Regions from separate parts of the Streptomyces sp. ADI95-16 genome, predicted to be linked through region 2. Evidence: riboswitches for the same ligand, from Rfam matches in the RefSeq annotation. Region 2 holds a riboswitch; the other holds the start of a gene.
What was found. Region 2 has a riboswitch for S-adenosylmethionine ahead of EES41_RS11640 (aminotransferase class V-fold PLP-dependent enzyme). Riboswitches for the same ligand answer to the same signal wherever they lie in the genome.

Region 1: linked by a shared signal. The riboswitch ahead of thrC (threonine synthase) and the one ahead of EES41_RS11640 (aminotransferase class V-fold PLP-dependent enzyme) in region 2 are both predicted to bind S-adenosylmethionine.

What each region holds. Positions count from the first base shown of each region.
Region 1 covers NZ_CP033581.1:3,877,262-3,880,643, reverse strand. The annotation lists gene EES41_RS16965 (trehalose-6-phosphate synthase) at 1-346, opposite strand, end outside; gene EES41_RS16960 (glucosyl-3-phosphoglycerate synthase) at 394-1,344, opposite strand; SAM riboswitch class I at 1,531-1,688, shown strand; gene thrC (threonine synthase) at 1,682-2,980, shown strand; gene EES41_RS16950 (MoaD/ThiS family protein) at 3,017-3,295, shown strand.
Region 2 covers NZ_CP033581.1:2,671,151-2,674,532, reverse strand. The annotation lists gene EES41_RS11650 (cytochrome bc complex cytochrome b subunit) at 1-282, shown strand, start outside; gene trpD (anthranilate phosphoribosyltransferase) at 438-1,502, shown strand; SAM riboswitch class IV at 1,634-1,750, shown strand; gene EES41_RS11640 (aminotransferase class V-fold PLP-dependent enzyme) at 1,966-3,360, shown strand.

The DNA of each region.
Region 1 (3,382 bases), 1.2 Mb from region 2:
GGCGCCGGAACTCCGCGTCGAAGACGGGCGCCGTCGGGATGTCGTACAGGTGGTGGTGCGTGAACCACAGCACCGAGTTCGCGATGCCGTTGTACGCGTCGTCGTACACCGTCTCGTCGATGTCCAGCATCCGGACGCCGGGTTCGGACACGCCCCGGCGGACCGCCTCCCGGTCGGCCTCCGAGAGCGCCGCGCAGATCCACACCGCGTCCGGCTGTTTCGCCAGCGCCGCGGAGAGACCGGAGACGAGACCGCCCCCGCCGCGCCGGGCCGTGAGGGCGCCGTCGGCGGCGAGGGCGTACGAGAGGGGGCCGCGGTTCGCGGCGACGAGTACCGAAAAGGCCATGCCGCCAACCTAGCCCCGGCCGCCCCCGCTCAAACGTGAGCTCCCGCTCACGCCACGCGGCGGACCGCGTACTCCTCGATGCCCGCCATCGGCGGCCGCTCCTCCGTGTCCACCGGGTACGTCCGCGGTACGAAGCCCTGCGGACCCCGCTCGAACTGCGTCAGCTCCGGGCGTACGTGGTGCCCGCGCGACAGCCGTACCAGCGCCGTCCGGTAGATCGCGGCGGCCATCCGGCCCAGCGCCTGGCCGTCCTGGTGGCGGTGCAGCCGTACGCCCACGTCCACCTGGGCCAGCGCCTCCAGCCCGACCGTGTGCAGCGCGTCCACCAGCAGGCCCAGCTCCACCCCGTACCCGACGGGGAACGGCAGCCGCTCCAGGAGGGACCGCCGGACGGCGTACTCACCGCCCAGCGGCTGCACGAACCCGGCCAGCTGCGGCCAGTGCAGGTTCAGCAGGGGCCGCGCCACCAGCTCCGTGACCCGCCCGCCCTGGCCCGGGGCGTTCCCGAGCGGGCGGTCGTACATCGCCTTGACGAACTCCACGCCCGGGTCGGTCAGCAGCGGGCCGACGATCCCGGAGACGAAGGCGGACGAGAAGTCCCGCAGGTCGGCGTCGACGAAGCAGACGATCTCCCCACTGGTCGCCAGCAGCGAGCGCCACAGGACCTCGCCCTTGCCGGGCAGCGCCGGCAGCCGCGGCAGGATCTCGTCGCGGTGCACCACGCGGGCGCCCGCCTTGGCCGCCACCTCCGCCGTCCGGTCCGTGGATCCGGAGTCGACCACCACCAGCTCGTCCACCAGCGGAACCGGCAGCCCGTCGATCAGATCGCGCCGGATCACCGACACGATCTCCCCGACCGTGGCCTCCTCGTCGAGCGCGGGCAGCACCACGCTGACCGTGGTCCCGGCCGCCCGTTTCCGCTCCAGCAGCTGGTCGAGCGGTCGGTCGGCTGCGGACCAGGAGCGGTCGGCCAGCCAGCGCTCCACCTCTTCCAGCACGTTCTGCACTCCCTGGTTCATCCGTGGGTTTCGTCCGAAAAGTGATCCATCTCGCGGTTCGGACGGCTGTCTCAACCATCCGCACCTTCGGTTACAGTCTTGAACAACGCGAAGGACCACCGCATGCCGGGGTCCCCGCGCACAAATGCCCGGACGCGCCATGGAGCGCGCGCACCGGTGCCATACCGCTCATCCAGAGGGGCAGAGGGACACGGCCCGTTGAAGCCCCGGCAACCCTCCAGTCGGTTCTCGCGATCGCTCACACGGCGACACCAGCGAGGTCCCCGGCTAGGGAAGGTGCCAATTCCGTCTCATGGCGAAGTGCGCCATGGGGAAGATGAGGAGAAAGGGCCTCGCCATCATGGCTGCACAGACTGTTGCCACCTCTGTCGATCTCGGACCCGCCACCGGCCTTTCCTGTCGCGAGTGCGGTACCCGCTTCGAACTCGGTCCCATCTTCGCCTGCGTGGAGTGCTTCGGGCCGCTCGAAGTGGCCTACGACCTCCCGACCGGCGACCCCGAGGCCCTGCGGGCCGCGATCGAGGCCGGCCCCGCCAACATCTGGCGCTACGCGCCGCTGCTGCCCGTCCCGGCGGACGTCGCCTCCAAGCCCAGCCTGAACCCGGGCTTCACCAAGCTCGTGGACGCCCGGAACCTGGCCAAGGAGCTGGGCGTCACCGGCGAGCTCTACGTCAAGGACGACTCCGGCAACCCGACGCACTCCTTCAAGGACCGCGTCGTCGCCATCGCCGTCGAGGCCGCCCGCGCCTTCGGCTTCACCACCCTGTCCTGCTCCTCCACCGGCAACCTGGCCGGCGCCGTCGGCGCCGCGGCCGCCCGCGCCGGCTTCCGCTCCTGCGTGTTCATCCCGCACGACCTGGAGCAGGGCAAGGTCGTCATGGCCGGTGTCTACGGCGGCGACCTCGTCGGCATCGAGGGCAACTACGACGACGTCAACCGCTTCTGCTCCGAGCTCATCGGCGACCCGCTGGGCGAGGGCTGGGGCTTCGTCAACGTCAACCTGCGCCCGTACTACGGCGAGGGCTCCAAGACCCTCGCTTACGAGATCTGCGAGCAGCTCGGCTGGCGGCTGCCCGACCAGATCGTCATCCCGATCGCGTCCGGCTCGCAGCTCACGAAGATCGACAAGGGTCTCCAGGAGCTGATCAGGCTGGGACTCGTCGAGGACAGGCCGTACAAGATCTTCGGCGCCCAGGCCGAGGGCTGCTCCCCGGTCTCCACCGCCTTCAAGGACGGCCTCGACGTGGTCCGCCCGCAGAAGCCGGACACCATCGCCAAGTCGCTGGCCATCGGCAACCCGGCGGACGGCCCGTACGTCCTGGACATCGCCCGCCGCACGGGCGGCTACGTCGAGGACGTCAGCGACGAGCAGGTCGTCGAGGCCATCAAGCTGCTCGCTCAGACCGAGGGCATCTTCGCCGAGACCGCGGGCGGCGTGACCGTCGGCGTGACGAAGAAGCTCATCGAGAACGGGCAGCTCGACCCGGCGCTGACCACCGTGGTCCTGAACACCGGTGACGGCCTCAAGACCCTGGAGGCGGTGGCCGCGGACAGCGGGCAGAGCGCCACCATCCGCCCGAGCCTGGACGCGTTCCGCGCCGCCGGCCTGGCCTGATCTCCGTCCTCCCGCACCCGGAAAGGCAGTAGCGCCATGAGCGTCAACGTCCGCATCCCCACCATCCTGCGCACCTACACCGGCGGCCTGGCCGAGGTCGCGGCCGAGGGCGCCACCCTGGCCGAGGTCATCGCGTCGCTGGAGCGGAACCACCCGGGCATCGCCGCCCGCGTCCTGGACGACCAGGGCAAGCTGCGCCGCTTCGTGAACGTCTACGTCAACGACGACGACGTGCGCTTCGAGGGCGGCCTGGAGGCGGTCACGCCGGACGGCGCGGGCGTCTCGATCATCCCCGCCGTCGCGGGCGGCTGCTGACCCTTCACGGCTTCCCCGCCGCTTCTCCAGGTGGCACGCGTAAACGAAATTGCCCCCTCCGCTAATAAGCGGAGGGGGCAATTCTGC
Region 2 (3,382 bases):
GGTCGCGAGACCGGCATCATCAAGCGCCTGCCGCACGGTGAGTTCGTCGAGATCCACGAGCCGCTGTCGCAGGGCAAGCTGCACTCCCTCACCGCGCACGAGCAGTACGCGCCGGTCGAGATCGGCCCGACGGTCGACGAGAACGGTGTCGAGCGCAAGGTGAAGCTGACCGAGAAGCTGCGCGCCAAGCTCAGCAAGGGCTACTACGGGGAAGACAACTTCATCCCGAAGGCCACGGTCGAGGAGTACAAGGAGATCCAGAGCGGCCACGGCCACCACTGATCCCCCGCACCATCGCATGAGGGACTGATTCCGGTCGGTCCTGGTGTCGCCACGGCGAGAGCCCCGTCCAGTGTCCGGACGGGGCTCTCTGCCGTCCCGGGGGCTGGATAGGCTTGCCCCCTTCCCCTTTCCACGTGGACCCTCAGGAGCGGACCATGAACGTTGTGACCCCGGCAGGCGGCGACAGCGTGGCGGCCCGCGGCTGGCCGGGCCTCCTCGACGCCCTGCTGACCGGCCACGACCTCGGCGCGGAAGACACGGCGTGGGCCATGGACCGGATCATGCGCGGGGAGGCCACCGACGCCCAGATCGCGGGCTTCGTGGTCGCGCTCCGCGCCAAGGGCGAGACCGTCGAGGAGATCAGCGGCCTCGTCGGGAGCATGTACGAACACGCCAACCTGATCGAGGTGCCGGGCCGGACGGTGGACATCGTCGGCACCGGCGGCGACGGGGCCAAGACGGTGAACATCTCCACGATGTCGGCGATCGTCGTGGCCGGTACGGGCGCCAAGGTGGTCAAGCACGGCAACCGGGCCGCGTCCTCCGCGAGCGGGTCCTCGGACGTCCTGGAGAAGCTCGGCGTCAACCTGGACCTGACCCCCGCCCGGGTGGTGGAGGTCGCGGCGGAGGCGGGCATCACCTTCTGCTTCGCCGTGAAGTTCCACCCGGCGCTGCGGCACGTGGCCGCCGCCCGCAAGGAGCTGGGCATCCGGACCCTGTTCAACTTCCTCGGCCCGCTCACCAACCCGGCGCGGGTACGGGCCCAGGCGACCGGGGTGGCCGACCCGCGGGTCGCGCCCATCGTGGCGGGCGTGCTCGCCGAGCGGGGCTCCTCCGCGCTGGTCTTCCGCGGCGACGACGGCCTCGACGAGCTGACGACCACCGCCACCTCCCGGGTGTGGTGGGTGCGCGACGGAGCGGTGCGGGAGTGCCCGTTCGACCCGCGCGACGTGGGCATCGACCTGGTCGACGTCGCGGCGCTGCGGGGCGCGGACGCCTCGTACAACGCGGACGTCGCGCGCCGGCTGCTGGCCGGGGAGACGGGCGCCGTGCGCGACGCGGTGCTGCTGAACTCGGCGGCGGCGCTGGTGGCGCTGGACCCGGGAACGGCCTCGCTGGAGGAGCAGATCGCCGCCGGGATCGCCCGTGCGGCCGAGTCCATCGACTCGGGTGCGGCGCGGGCCGCGCTGGAGCGCTGGGTGGCGGCGAGCAACGCGTAGCGGCGCCCGGCGGGAGCCCGTGAGGCCGCCTGCGGCCGAGCGGTGCGAGAACGGCGTGAAAGAGCAGACCCCGGTCCACGATGCGGACCGGGGTCTTGCGCGCGGGAGATCTTGTGGCAGGATGCTGAACAGGTCACGAGTGACAGCGTTTAGGCCCCGGCTTGCTGTCCGGCAACCCTCCTTCCGTGGCGGGGTGCCCCGGGTGATGACCAGGTCGTAGGCAGCAAGGCCTACGGCAAGCGCGGATCCCTCGACACCAGGGGTCCTGGTCTTTCGAGGAGCTTTTTCCGTGAGCAAGCGAATGCGATAGGGCGACTCCGCCCCTTCTTCACCCCTCGGAACAGGGTCACTTCCGTGTACCCCCGTTCATTCCGAGGCACTTCCCGTACCCGGACGGCCGCTGGGCCGTACCCGCGTGCGGGCACCGAAGCCATTCACCTCTGCCCCGCCGGGAGATTCCGCCATGTCCGCATCCCTGAACACCGCCTGCGCCCCCACCGCGACCACCGCCGCCGCCACGGCTGCCGCCACCGCCCCGCCGCTCGCCGTCCTCGGCCGTGACGTCACCGTCCCGCTCGTCACCGGCGGCGAGGTCAGCTACGCCGCCCTCGACTACGCGGCCAGCGCCCCGGCGCTCCAGCGGGTCTGGGACGACGTGGCCGCGTACGCCCCGTACTACGGCAGCGTGCACCGGGGCGCGGGCTACCTCTCCCAGCTGTCCACGGACCTCTTCGAGCAGAGCCGGGTCACCGTCGCCGAGTTCCTCGACTGCCGCCCCTCCGATCAGGTGGTGTTCACCCGCTCCACCACCGACTCGCTGAACCTGCTCGCCGCCGTCCTGCCGGCCGACTGCCAGGTCTTCGTCTTCGAGACCGAGCACCACGCCTCGCTGCTGCCGTGGACGAACGCCCGGGTCACCTACCTCAACGCGCCGCGCACCCTGGCCGAGGCCGTCGCGACGCTGGAGCGGGCGCTCGCCGGCCGCGATCCCCACGGTCCGGCGCTGGTCTGTGTGACCGGCGCGTCCAACGTCACCGGTGAGCTGTGGCCGGTCAAGGAGCTCGCCGCCGCCGCGCACGCCCACGGCGCCCGGATCGTGCTCGACGCCGCCCAGCTGGCCCCGCACCACCCCGTCTCGGTGCGGGAGCTGGACGTGGACTGGGTCGCCTTCTCGGGGCACAAGCTGTACGCGCCGTTCGGCTCGGGCGTGCTGGCCGGCCGGGCGGACTGGCTCCAGGAGGCCGAGCCCTACCTCGCGGGCGGCGGCGCCTCGCGCAAGGTGGCCCGGCGCGAGGACGGCGGCGTGGAGGTCGAGTGGCACACCACGGCCGCCCGCCACGAGGCCGGCTCCCCGAACGTCATCGGCGTCTACTCCATCGCCTCCGCCTGCCGCGCGCTGACCGAGGCCGGGTTCGAGGACCTCGTCGAGCGGGAGCGCCACCTGATCGCGAAGGTCCGCGAGGGCCTGGCGGAGGTCCCGGCGGTCCGCGTGCTGTCCCTCTTCGGGGACGACGCGCCGCGCGTCGGAGTCATCTCGTTCGTGGTGGACGGCTGGAACAGCTCCCACTTCGCCGCCGCGCTGTCCGCGGAGTACGGGATCGGCGTCCGGGACGGCCTGTTCTGCGCCCACCCGCTGGTGCGCACCCTGCTCGGCAGCGAGCCGCAGGCCCAGGGCGAGTGCGGGGCCCCCGAGGCGGCCCCGGGCGAGCGCTCCCTGAACGCCATCCGGGTCAGCTTCGGCGCCGGCACCCCCGACGAGCACGTCGAGCGCTTCGTCCGCGCGGTGGGGGAGCTCGTCGCGGACGGCGCCAAGTGGCAGTACCGCACGGAAGAGGGCCGCTGCGTACCGGCCGTCTGACACCGCCGTCCGACACCGCCGT